DNA from 2 places in the Kribbella sp. NBC_00359 genome. Region 2 is predicted to be linked to the other one. Evidence: riboswitches for the same ligand, from Rfam matches in the RefSeq annotation. Region 2 holds a riboswitch; the other holds the start of a gene.

Region 1 (6,341 bases), 2.8 Mb from region 2:
ACATCGCGTTGACCACACCGGATGCCGCACCGGCCTCAGCGGGCCGAACTTCGGACACGGCGGTGATCTGGCCGGGCACGCCGACGCCGATGATGCCGAAGCCGAAGATGATCAGGCCGGGGAGTAGCTGAGAGGGGTAGCTGCCGGCGGCGTCGGCCTGCGAGAGCCAGAACAGACCGGTGACGCTCAGGACAGCGCCGGCGAGCTGCACCGTGCGAGTGCCGACCCGCTGCACGAGCTGGGAAGCCAGGATCGCGCCGACAATCGCCGCACCACCCATCGGCAGGAAGTGCACACCAGCCTCGAGCGCACTGTCTCCACGGACCTGCTGCAAGTAGATAGCGGTCAAGAAGAACATCGAGAGGAACGCAGCGCCGTTCAAAGCGAGCGATGCGCCCGAAACGCTCAACGCACGCGACCGGAACAGCCGCATCGGCACCAGTGGTGCAGCAGACCGCCGCTCCACCACAACAAACGCCGCAAGCAGGACCACTCCAGCGATCAGTGTGCCGACAACCTCAGCGGATCCCCATCCCGCGGGCTCCGACCGCACCACGCCGTACACCACAGCCATGAGGCCCGCGGTCCCGAGCACAGCGCCCAGAGTGTCGAAGGTACGACGTCCAGACGAGTGCCGTACGTCGGGAACGAACACCGGGATCAAAGCGACCAGTGCGAGCACGATCGGCACGTTGACGAAGAACACCCACTGCCAGCTGAGCGAATCGACCAGTACGCCGCCCGCCACCACACCGAGCGTCCCACCGAGGCCGGCGAGACCACCCCAGACGCCCATGGCGATGTTCCGCTCGCGACCGTGCGCGAACGTCATCGTCAAGATCGCCAGTGCGGCCGGTGACAGCAATGCACCACCAAGACCCTGTACGGCGCGCGCTCCGATCAGGAACTCGGGTGAGTTGGACAACCCCGCCAGGAGCGAGGTGACACCGAACAGCAGCAGGCCGGCCACGAACACCCGGCGCGGCCCGAGCAGGTCGGCCATCCGGCCGCCCAGCAGCAGGAAGCCGCCGAAGAGCAGGGTGTAGGCGTTGATCACCCACTGCAGGGAGTCGGCGGAGAAGTGCAGGTCCGCCTGGATGTGGGGCAGCGCGACGTTCACGATCGTCACGTCGAGCACCACGATGAACTGCGCGAGAGCCAGCACCGCCAGGGTGGCCCAAGGACTGCGTCGCATGACTACCTCACTCAGAAAAAGAGTCTACGTCGTATGTATACGCCGTAAGCTTACGTAGTAGACACTAGGTCTACGGTGTAAACTTGTCAACGTGATCACCAAAGAGAGCGCCCGCCGCCTGGATCCGGAGAAGGTCGTCGACAGCGCGTTGGCCATCGCCGACGACGAGGGACCGGCCGCCGTCACGTTCCGTCGGCTGGCCGGCCAGCACGAGGTCACGCCGATGGCGCTGTACCGGCACTTCAAGGACAAGGACGACTTGCTGGCCGCTCTCGGCGATCGCCTGCTGGCGGACGTCGTACTGCCGGAGCCGACCGACGAGCGGTGGGACAAACAGCTGCACAAGGTGCTGACGGCGTTCGTGACCGCCTTGCGCGGGCATCCGCGGCTGGCAGACCTCACCCTCGTCCGGATCCTGGCGTCCGAGCCAGGGCTGGCCATGGCCGAGCGGACGATGGAGCTGCTCACCGAAGGCGGGTTCTCGATCGATGACGCGGCCGAGGTCGGCCGCCAGTCACTGTGCTCACTGATCACCCTGGTGACGACGGATCCGATCACCCGGGAAGTCAGTGACCCGGTCAAGCGCGAGGATTCGTTGCGGATGAAGCGTGCGGCGCTTGGAGCGCTGTCCCCGCGGAAGTACCCGCTGATCACTGCCGCCGCGGACACACTGATCTGTCCGTCGTCGACCGACCGCTACTACACCTTGGGGATCGATCTGGTGGTCGCCGGCGTCTGCGGCGTACTGAACAAGGAGTAGCAGCTTGGCTCTCAGCGTCCTGACCTATCTGCAGCAGAACAGTCCTGACGAACTGGTGCCGGCGCGAGAGCAGCCCATCGAGGTCAGGCGGGTCGAGGAGGTCTCACCGGAGTTCGCCCGCTACCTCTACACCGCTGTCGGCGGTCACTGGCACTGGATCGGCAAGCTCGGCTGGAACTGGGACCAGTGGGTCGACTGGCTGAGCCGGCCCGGCTTCGAGACCTACGTGCCGTGGGTCGGCGGCGTCCCGGCTGGGTACGTCGCTCTGCGCGGCGTCGGCCAGGAGACCGAGATCGAGAACTTCGGACTGTTGCCTGGCTTCATCGGCCGTGGGATCGGCGGCCATCTGCTCACGGTCGGCCTGCGGAACGCGTGGACCCTGCACGAGCGGCATGCCGGCGTTGACCCGATCACGCGGGTCTGGGTGCACACGAACACCCTCGACGGACCTGCCGCGGTGGCGAACTACAAGGCGCGCGGCCTGACGCCGTACAAGACGGCGGAAGAGGAGCGGCCCGACGCCGACGGGCCGCCGCCCGGGCCCTGGCCGGGCTGGTCCGACGCGCCCGGCGTGGTGCGCGAGGTCCCGCCGGGCTGACGGGACTACGCTCCGGAGCGGAGCGATACCACTACACGCGGAGGTTTACCGATGGCGGGGAAGTTCGAGCTGTACGAGGACAAGTCAGGTGAGTACCGCTTCCGGCTGAAGGCCGGGAACGGCGAGGTGATCGCGACCAGCAGCGAGAGCTACAAGACCAAGGCCTCGGCTCTGAACGGCATCGAGTCGATCAAGAAGAACGCCGCCGACGCGAACGTCGACGACCAGACTTCCTGAAACCTCAGGAAAACAAGGGGGTTCTCCACAGACTGTGGAGAACCCCTTTGTCGTGGACAGTCAGAGACCGTCGGAGAACACGACCGGCCGGACCTCCACGCCGAGGCCCTCGATGCCGGCGTCCGGGATCATCGCCGCCAGTTCGTGCATGCGCTCCGGGGTGGCCGCCTCGATCAGGTAGTAGCCGCCCAGGAACTCCTTCGACTCCACGAACGGCCCGTCGGTCACCGCCGGCATGCCGTCGCGGACCTTCACGACCACGGACTTGGCCGGCTCCGCCAGCGCGACCGTGCTGTGGAACTCGCCCGACGCCTTCGTCGTCTCCAGGAACTTCTGGTGCCCGGCGCCGATGGCCTGCTGCTCCTCCTCGGTCAGCGCGGCCAGCACGTCGGGGTTGATGTTCAGGACCAGTAGGTACTTCACAGTGTCTCCTTCGCCCGTGGCCCCCGGTGTGGGCGCCTCTCGTGCATCAGTACGGAGCGGACCGCGCCATCTTGACATCGCTGGATAACGTCACTCCATGGCAGTGTTGATGCCACGCCTCCGGCGCGGCGGGTCATGGGGCTTTGACTCCCGGCCTTCCCTCGTCGCTCCAGTCGCTTCGCTCCCTCCGCTCCTCAGTCCAGGCCGGGAGGCCCCATGACCGCGCTGAGTCTCACAGATGTCCGGGCCGCCGCGGACCGCATCGCCGGGGTCGCCCACCGTACGCCGGTGCTCACCTCGCGGACCCTGGACGAGCGGGTCGGGGCGCAGGTGTTCCTCAAGGCGGAGAACCTGCAGCGGATCGGCGCCTTCAAGTTCCGCGGCGCCTTCAACGCGATCAGCCGGCTCACCCCGGAGCAGCTCCGGTACGGCGTCGCGGCGTACTCGTCCGGTAATCACGCGCAGGCGGTCGCCCTGGCGGCCCGGATCGCCGGCACGAAGGCGGTCATCCTGATGCCCGCGGACGCGCCGCCGACGAAGGTCGCCGCCACCCGCGGGTACGGCGCCGAGATCGTCGAGTACGACCGCTATACACAGGACCGGGCCGCGCTGGCCAAGGAACTGGCGACCGAGCGTGGACTCACGCTGATTCCGCCGTACGACCATGTCGACGTGATGGCCGGGCAGGGGACGGTCGCGCTCGAGCTGATCGAGGAGGTCGGCCACCTCGGGGCGCTGCTGGTTCCGGTCGGCGGCGGCGGGCTGATGGCCGGCTGTGCGACCGCGGCGACGTTGATGTCGCCGGGGATCCGGATCATCGGCGTCGAGCCGGCCGCCGGGGACGACCACGCCCGGTCGCTGGCCGCGGGCGAGCGGGTGGAGATCGACGTACCGCGGACGATCGCCGACGGGCAGGCGATCTCGACGCCGGGCGAGCTGACGTTCGCGGTGAACCGGCGGCTGGTGGACAGCTTCGAGCTGGTCAGCGACGAGGAGATCCTGGTCGCGATGGCGTTCGCGTTCGAGCGACTGAAGATCGTCCTCGAGCCGAGCGGCGCGAGCGCGCTGGCGGCCCTGCTGGCCGGCCGGATCCGCGGGCTGCCCGAACGCGTCGGAGTGGTGCTGTCAGGCGGGAACGTCGGCCTGGACCGGTTCGTCGAGCTGCTCGGAAATCGCTGAAATCGCAAGGACTTTAGGGTGCCCTGGACACGCACTGTGCCCGTTGTCACAGAAAGCCACCGCGAAATGTGACCGGGGTCACATCGAACCCCCATTTGCCACCTGCGCGACGCTCAGACACGCTCAGGACACCTGATGTTCACCCCGACTCCCTGACCCGTCAGACAGCCCTCCAGGGCCATTCCAGAGGGTCTCTGTGGATCTGAGGGTTTGCGTCGTGATCCTTCTGTTATACAGTCGTCTGCGGTTCGGTAAAGACGACGAACCGCAGACGGGTCAACGCCGAGCCCTGCCAAGGCCCGCCTGCTCCCCTCGAAAATTTATGGCAGGGGTGGGGGACCCAGGAAGTTGGGTCTCGACCGTGAGTGGTCGAAACCCTGGGGTGAAGTCCGCGGGAGCGGACCGGGCTATGAATCCCAGCCCGAACCCGACAGCTAACTTCACAGGCGTCGGGAGACAACCATGCCCGTCACTGCCCGACGGACGTCGCTTTCGCGCGCCGTCAGCCAGAACGACACCAGTACCATCCGGCCCACCGGCCGGACCATCGCGAAACACCGCAAGCCCACCAAGTCGGCGACTCCGCGAGCCACCGCCGCCGTTCTGTCCGTCGGCCTCGCAGTAGGCGGTGGCGCTGCGATCAGCCTCACCGCGTCCCCGGCGACCGCCTCGGCGACCACGACCGCCACCACCACCGTTCCGCGGGGGTACTGGAGCATCCCCAGCAGGCCGCTGCTCCGGTACGGCGACAGGGGCCCGACCGTGAAGTACGTCCAGCGGGCTCTGCACCTGGGTCCGGACGGCTACTTCGGCGCCAGCACCGTGCGGATTCTGAAGAAGTACCAGGCATCCTGGGGTCTGCGCGCCACAGGCTCCACGGACAAGGCGACCTGGGGCCGCCTCACCTACACCGCCAAGCACCACCTGCTCTACGGTCCCCACCGCAGCGGCTCGAGCACCTCGACCGGGACGTTCCGGGCCCGCGTGCTCCGCGAGGCCGCGAAGCTCAAGGGCACGCCGTACCGCTACGGCGGCACCACCCCGCGCGGCTTCGACTGCTCCGGCTACACCGGCTACGTGTACAAGAAGGCCGGCAAGAAGCTGCCGCGTACGTCGCGTGCGCAGTACAGCGCGACCAAGCACATCAGCCGGAAGACCGCCAAGCCGGGTGACCTGGTGTTCTTCAAGAGCGGTGGCGGCGGCGTGTACCACGTCGGCATCTACGCCGGTGGCAACATGCTGTGGCACTCCTCGCGTCCGGGTCGTCCGGTCGCCAAGGCGAAGATCTGGACCAGCAGCGTGGCCTTCGGCCGCGTCTGAGTCCCACCGGTCAGCGCCCTTCCCCCCGGGCGCTGCCGGTTCGTCAGCGTCCTCTCCCCCTAGGCGCGCTGACCACTGAAACCGGCACGGGCCGTCGTCCCCCACCCCTCCGACGGCCCGGGCCGGTTTCTCAATCGTCCAGCAGACCGGCCTCGTAGGCGAGGATCGCGACCTGGACCCGGTTGGTGGCCGAGAGTTTCACCAGCGTCCGCGACACATGCGCCTTCACCGTCGCCTCGCTCATGAACAGCGTCTTGCCGATGTCGGAGTTCTGCAGTCCGCGGCCGACCTCGATCAGCACCTCCCGCTCCCGTTCGGTGAGCTTGCTGATCCGCTGCTGGGCCAGCCGACGCCGATCCGCGCGCGGGTCCGCGGCGAAGTGCCCGATCAGCCGCCGGGTCACCGCCGGCGAAAGCATCGCGTCCCCGGCCGCCACGACCTTGATCGCCTGCACCAGCTCCCGCGGCGGTGTGTCCTTCAGCAGGAAGCCACTCGCGCCGGCCTGCAGCGCCCGGAACACATAGTCGTCCAGGTCGAACGTCGTCAGGACGACGACCTTCGGCGGATCCGGCAGCGCCTGCACCGCTCGGGTCGCGGCCAAGCCATCCAGCCGCGGCATCCGGATGTCC
Region 2 (6,341 bases):
TGCGCCGCTACGGGCTGATCATCGTCGACGAGGTCGGCTACCTCCCGTTCGAGCAAGACGCCGCGAACCTGTTCTTCCAACTCGTCTCCTCCCGCTACGAACACGCCTCACTCATCCTCACCAGCAACCTGCCCTTCTCCGGCTGGGGCGGCGTCTTCGGCGACCAAGCCGTCGCCGCAGCCATGATCGACCGCATCGTCCACCACGCCGACGTCCTCACCCTCAAAGGCGCCAGCTACCGACTCCGCGGACGCGGCATCGACAGCCTCCCCAGCATCCGCACCACCACCGACCAAACGCAGTCCTAGACTGCCAACAACCGCTCACTTTTCAACCGCCGAAACCGACCAGCTTTAGAGCGCCGTCGACAGCGTGTTCAAGAATCGATCGATTCACGCGCTTCGCGGGCCTGGGAGCCTTCCCTTACCTTCCCTACGATGGCGTCCGTGACCACCGCACGTCGAGTACGCCGTATAGCTGGTCATCGGCGCCGGCCACAGGCTCTGTCGCCGATCAGCCGAGAGGTCGAGCCCCGGCCAGCTGCGCCGGTCCGCCGCTGGAGAAGTTGGATGCCGGCGCGCAAAGACATCTTCAGCAATATCGTGGCGAACATCGCCGTAGCACTCCTCGCGTCGGTCGGCGGCTACCTCATCACACCGGACGGTTCAGGGTGGTGGATGTCCGCTGTCGTGGCCGGCGCGGTGTACCTGCAGGCGAGCATCACCGATCCCATCCACCGCCAGGGTTCTGGGGTGTTCGCGGTCCTAGGAATCGCGGTCGTGATCACCTGGATATGCCACTGGTTCTTCCCCGAGAAGGACTACGAGTTGGCGATCGGCGTCGGAGTGGGCTTTGGCGTGGGACTCGTTGTCATACGCGATGTCGTCGCTCATCGACGGCGGGCCAGGAAGAAGATCTAAGGGGGTTGAGAATCGATCGTTATCTGGAGCGGTTGGTGTGAGCACTCTTGTGACCTGGGAGTTTCCGCACCTCCTGCGGTGAACGTCCTGAGCCCCGGAAGCGTCTCGCTCCCGGGGCTCAGTCGTTGCAGGGTCTAGCAGGCAGTGCGGGGTCAGGTAGTCGCGAACTGCTTCAGGAGTCCTGCGGCCCGGTTCCGGAGCCTCTTCTGCACTGCGTCTGTCACCGTGTCAGGACCGAGCGCGTTGACCTGGTGGTTGACGTCGTACATGACTCGATAGAGCACCAGGGCCTCGGCGGCGGCCAGCCAGGCCGCCCGTTGGCCGGCCGGAGGGCGCTGGCCGAGCGTCAAGCTGAACCAGAGCGGAGGGAGCTCGTCTGGCTCGGCCAGCATCGACTCGATCCGAGTCCGCACCTCGGCAGTGAGCTTCGTACGCGCAGTCTTCCCGGTCGTCAGCGTCGAGCCGAACTGCTTCATCAGGGCCTCGTGATCGGCGATCGCCGTACGCGCCTGGCGCGCCTGCGACTCCAGCCACGAGCGGTTGCGGGCGTGGGTGGCCTTCTCCTTCGCCAGGCTCTCGACTCGGGCACGACCGACCGGGCCGCCATCGGCCGGGACCGCACTCACGCCTCGCAGCGCGGCCTTGGCGGCAGCGATGACCTCGGTCTCTAGGTTGTCCTGCTTGGCTAGCCAGGCTTCCCACGCCTTGATCTCGCGGCGACGCTGTTCGATCTGCGACTCCGTCAGCAACTGGGAGACCATGGCCTCATAGGTGCGGGCTGCCGTCGCCCACCTCTTCATCGGTGGCGTCGCCTGGTCGAGCTTCGCAGCTCGGCCGGTCGTGAAGGTCGCGTGCTGTTCCAGCCAGGCGAACTGACGCACCAGGCGCCCGATCAAGGCGTCCTGGCGTTCAACCGTCGAAGTCAGATCGGCGATCTCGTCTGCGGTGGTCTCCTTGAGCTCGTCGACGTCTGCGGACAGACGGAAGGTCGTCTCCTCGACACCGCTCACGCTGCTGCTGACCGTCGAGACCTGCTCCTCGAGATCACGGATCTCGGACGACACGCGGCTGTCGAGCCGGGCCAGGTCCCTGGCTGAGGCATATCCGCCAGCTGGCGCTTCTTCGTAGTAGTTCACTGCGGCGCCTCACCATCTGCCGACGAGAGATCTGGTCTTGGGAGGTAGGTGATCATCCCCATCGTCAGGATCGGTACGAGGGCGAAGTACACGGGCAGCACCCCGTACATCCCGAGGCCGCTCACGATCACCAGGAGGATCGACACCACGTTGATCGCGATCGGCACGCCGGTCCACTTGCTCGAAGCTTCGGCCAGGAACAGAGCTCCGAGCCCCACCATTACCGCGGCGGCCAGGCGCCACATTGAGAACGACACGAACAGCGTCACCACAAAGGCAACCAGGACGGTGGCGTGTGCTGTGACTGTGATCGAGGTCGGCCGGCTGCGGGACAGGCGCACTTGTTCCCGGGCGGTGTCGGCGTCGGCCTGCTTCCTGAGTTCCGGCAGCTCCTCTCGGCGCTTCAGCACCTCGACGACCCAGGCCAGGTCGCCCTCGTTGACCGGTCCCTCGTCACCGCGGGCTTTGGCCTTGTCCATCTCATCCACGACCTCGGCGGCCCGCTTCAGGTCCGCCTCCAGATCTTGCTCGAACCCGCGAAGCCAATCGGCGGTCACGCGATCCGGTACCACGCTGTCGCTACGAGTCATGCACACAGTGTGAGCGCGGGCACCGACACTTTTCGGTCTCGGTCAGCGCGTTAGCTGATAGCTGAAATTGTTGATGGGGCCGATCTGGTGGGTAGGGCGGACGGCGGATCAGCTCGGTTTCATCCTGCAGGCGAAGGCCCACCAGGCGGGGTCGCAGGTCGTCCAAGGACACCGGGCCTTGCAGGTTGGTCAGTCGGGACGACGATCACCATCAGGCGTCGGTGGGTGATTGTCGGCCAGCCACCTGTCCCGGGTGCCGGTCGGTGAAGTGCCGGCGGCCATGAAGGACGGCAGGGTGAACTGTGTTGGGGTTGAAGTCGCGGCGGCGGACCAGCTCGAGGTCGCACGGCGTCGTCAACCCCAGAGCGGCCGAAGACAGCGAGGACGGCGTGGCGACGAAACCTAATTCGCCGTAATGATCCGCGGCTTGGCTGGGATCTTCACAACATGGACGGTCGGCCCCCAGACTTCCTCCGCGATCGTCACGGTGCACCGTAGGTACACGGTGACGCCGTCAGTGGTCGGGGCCAGCCACAACGCCGGATGGGCAGGCGTTCTGGCCTTCACGTCGCGGAGAACGACTCGCGGCCGGCGGAATCGCGCGGCCGACCGGGCCCCGCGGTCAGCGGACCGTGAAGGATGTGCAGCGCGATTCGGCAATGAGGTCCTTGCCTTCGCCGCCCAAGGTGCCCGGCGGCCAGATTTCGGCGACCAGTTCGTAGGTGCCTGAGGGGAGGTTTGCGGATCTGCACCGGGCCTTGCGGAGATCGCGGGCCGGCAGTCAACTGATGGCCGGTCAGGTCTCCGAAGCCGGTGGACTTGTCGTCGACGTCGTTGTCCTACAGGCCTGCGCCCAGATCGACGCGCCGGGCTGTGGTCGACACGATTCGATTCATCTACCTGGTCACCACCGGTTCACACCACGGCGCCAGCGGCGCGACCAGGTACGTGTGGGTACGTGTGGTGACACCGGCAGGCATGTGAGAGTTCGTCTGTAACCCTTCTATATAAGGGATCTACAGGCGAAGTGCCGGGTTGTGGATGTGGTCAGAACTGGCGGTCCGGGCTGCTAGAGTCAAAGTGGTCCAGTCACTGTGCTGGTCTGCACCTGTGTCAACGCCGAGCCCTGCCAGGACACCCGTGCTCCCCTCGAACGATCATGGCAGGGGTGGGGGACCCAGGAAGTTGGGTCTCGACCGTGGGTGGCCGAGACCCTGGGGTGAAGTCCGCGGGAGCGGACCGGGCTATCAACTCCCAGCCCGAACCCGACAGCTAACTTCACAGGCGTCGGGAGCTTTGCCATGCTCAAATCCAACCGACGTCAAGGATCAGGTGCGCCTGATCGGCCCCGGTGGTACCGCCGCGTCTCCTGGTGGCAGGTGATCCTGTGGGGTCTCGCCGCCGCGGCCGCGGCGTACGCCTGGTCCCTCCAAGTCGACTACGCCGACGTACCGGCTGGCTCCACCGACTGGTGGATCTTCAGCGGTTCCACCCGCACAATCATGCGCCGCGTCGGGATCTGCTGCACCGTCATCATGATCCTCATCCCCGCATCCCTCGCCGGGCTCGCGACGATCCGGGCCCGCAGAGCACGACAGCGGGAAACCGCCCAGATCGCGCAGCGGGTACGGACGATCAACAGCGTCATTGCGCCGCTGGCAGCGCACCTGCAACGACTCGCGCACCTCGATCCCGGCGAGACCCTCCCTCGCGAACGGCTCGCCGGCGAAGCTGTAAAGGCGACCCTCGCCGGCCTGTTCGATCTGCACGGCGGCTGGAGCAGCCAGGTCCGGGTCTGCTTCTTCCGGGTGGAAGGAGAGGCGCCGGACCGGCGCCTGGTCCCCGAGAACCATCACGGCCGTGGCAAGAAGTCCACCTGCACGGTCTACGAGGGAGACGGTGGTCGCGGGACGGAAGCGTTCCGCGCTCTGGACGCCCGCCAAGCCCGGAGTTGGCAGGACGGCAACGGAGAAGCCGAACCCTCAGGCTGGAGTCGGGACAAGGAGTACAAGTCGTTCCTGGCCGTGTACGTCGCGACCGAGACCGTCCTGTTCGGCATGATCACGATGGACGCGATCGATCCCGAGGCTTTTCACCCGAAGGTCGACCTGCCGACGGTGCAGACAGTTGCGGATCTGTACGCCGCTATCCTCGCGGGGCTCTCCGCCCCGAAGGATCATCCAGACCTATCAGGCGCAACATTCGAGCAGTAACTCCGTGGTGCCGCCGTACCCACCCACGCCGGGTACGGCGCGCCTCGACATCCTCGATCGCTGCCGTCATCGCTTCGTCGCGAACCCGGGCGAAATACCTGTCCGGGTCGAGCGCGAGCTGATCGGCTCGTTCTCCACTGCTGGTGACCTTCGTCGACTTCAAGACTGTCCCCTCGCCGGTCGGTCTGGGGACAGACTGACATGGGGGATCAAGAAGTCATAGGTGACGGGGCACACATGCCAGTAACGCGTCGATCTCGCCCAGGCTACGAATCCCGAGATGCGGTCGGGTGGAACCACGCGAGCTGGCGACCTTCATCACCAGAGCGTTGAAGCGCCGACAGCCGGGCCGCTCAGCCGGAATGGGGGGGACAGGCCGTCACCTGGCCTGGTTGGCTGCGGCTTGGCCGCCGGTACGGGCGCCGGTTCAGCTCGGCGGCGACGGCGATCGCGGCGGCTGGCTCGCCCCGTGCGTACGCGGGCTGGGCACCAGCCCAATCCCACTTGGCCGGCTAGCCGGGAGGGTGGAGGTCCTGTGCAGGTTCGGGCTGATCGCTAGCCGCCGAGGAGTCCAAGGAAGCGGATCCGCTCCTGCTCCTCGCCAGGGCGCTGGACGCGGAAAACCGCACCAGCCGCGACATCATCGGTGATGTCTTTCATCAATCGAATCGCTCGCCGGGTGACATCACCTTCGGTGATTCCGTTCGCGCGCGCGAGCTCACGAACCACCTCGAGGATCGGTCCGGTCAAGGACACGCTCACGCGAGCTGGTCCATCGTCGACGTCGGCCACTGCCGGTGACGCTCCGTTGCTGGGCATTCATCCAGCATAGGACAGGTATGCGGCAAAAAGCAGCAACCTGCGGCAAGTAGCCGCAAAATGCAGGGTCATGCCTTTTGAATGACACCAGGGGGCCACTGTCTGCTGCCGCACACTTACTAGTGGTTGCACGCCCCGGCATCCGCCCTCTGGAATCCCGGAGCACCCCATCCCCGGGAGGCCCCCACGGAGAGTGAGGAAGATGATGGCGAACGACCAAGGCGGCAACCCGCCGGATCGTCACGCTGAGTTCGAACTCAGCGAGTTCGAACTCAGCGAGCTCGGGCCACGTTCGTACGACACAGTGGCCGAGCACACGACGCGGCGTTGGCTCGCCTGGATGTACATGGTGGGCAGCACTGTCGTCGTCATTCTCTACTTGGTCGGCGCCCTTCAAGGAAAATTCGACCACGCTTTTTGGGTTGTCGTTCTGTACCTCTGCGCCCCTCCCCTGGCTTACTACTTTGGTCAATACCAGATCCCGGCATCGTTCAAACGATTGCTGATGCCGGGCCGAAGTGGGGGGACCACGACCGACGATGAGTAATCTGGACGGCGTATTAACGGAGTTAACCTTCGAAACTCTGACGTATCTTCAGCGCTACAGGGAAAAAGCGTTCGTTTAAAGCGGTTGCCGCCGAGTTCGGTGTCACCGAGCGCACC

The links. Region 2 has a riboswitch for cyclic di-AMP ahead of OG876_RS01085 (hypothetical protein). Riboswitches for the same ligand answer to the same signal wherever they lie in the genome.
Region 1: another riboswitch for cyclic di-AMP. It lies ahead of OG876_RS15040 (C40 family peptidase); the one in region 2 lies ahead of OG876_RS01085 (hypothetical protein).

The regions. Positions count from the first base shown of each region.
Region 1 is NZ_CP107975.1:3,075,083-3,081,423, reverse strand. It holds gene OG876_RS15070 (MFS transporter) at 1-1,195, opposite strand, end outside; gene OG876_RS15065 (TetR/AcrR family transcriptional regulator) at 1,287-1,955, shown strand; gene OG876_RS15060 (GNAT family N-acetyltransferase) at 1,960-2,553, shown strand; gene OG876_RS15055 (YegP family protein) at 2,605-2,790, shown strand; gene OG876_RS15050 (YciI family protein) at 2,851-3,213, opposite strand; gene OG876_RS15045 (threo-3-hydroxy-L-aspartate ammonia-lyase) at 3,430-4,392, shown strand; cyclic di-AMP (ydaO/yuaA leader) riboswitch at 4,683-4,855, shown strand; gene OG876_RS15040 (C40 family peptidase) at 4,855-5,712, shown strand; gene OG876_RS15035 (response regulator transcription factor) at 5,843-6,341, opposite strand, start outside.
Region 2 is NZ_CP107975.1:246,529-252,869, forward strand. It holds gene istB (IS21-like element helper ATPase IstB) at 1-308, shown strand, start outside; gene OG876_RS01070 (hypothetical protein) at 570-920, shown strand; gene OG876_RS01075 (hypothetical protein) at 1,073-2,056, opposite strand; gene OG876_RS01080 (hypothetical protein) at 2,053-2,646, opposite strand; cyclic di-AMP (ydaO/yuaA leader) riboswitch at 3,754-3,945, shown strand; gene OG876_RS01085 (hypothetical protein) at 4,026-4,859, shown strand; gene OG876_RS01090 (hypothetical protein) at 5,415-5,651, opposite strand; gene OG876_RS01095 (hypothetical protein) at 5,881-6,225, shown strand.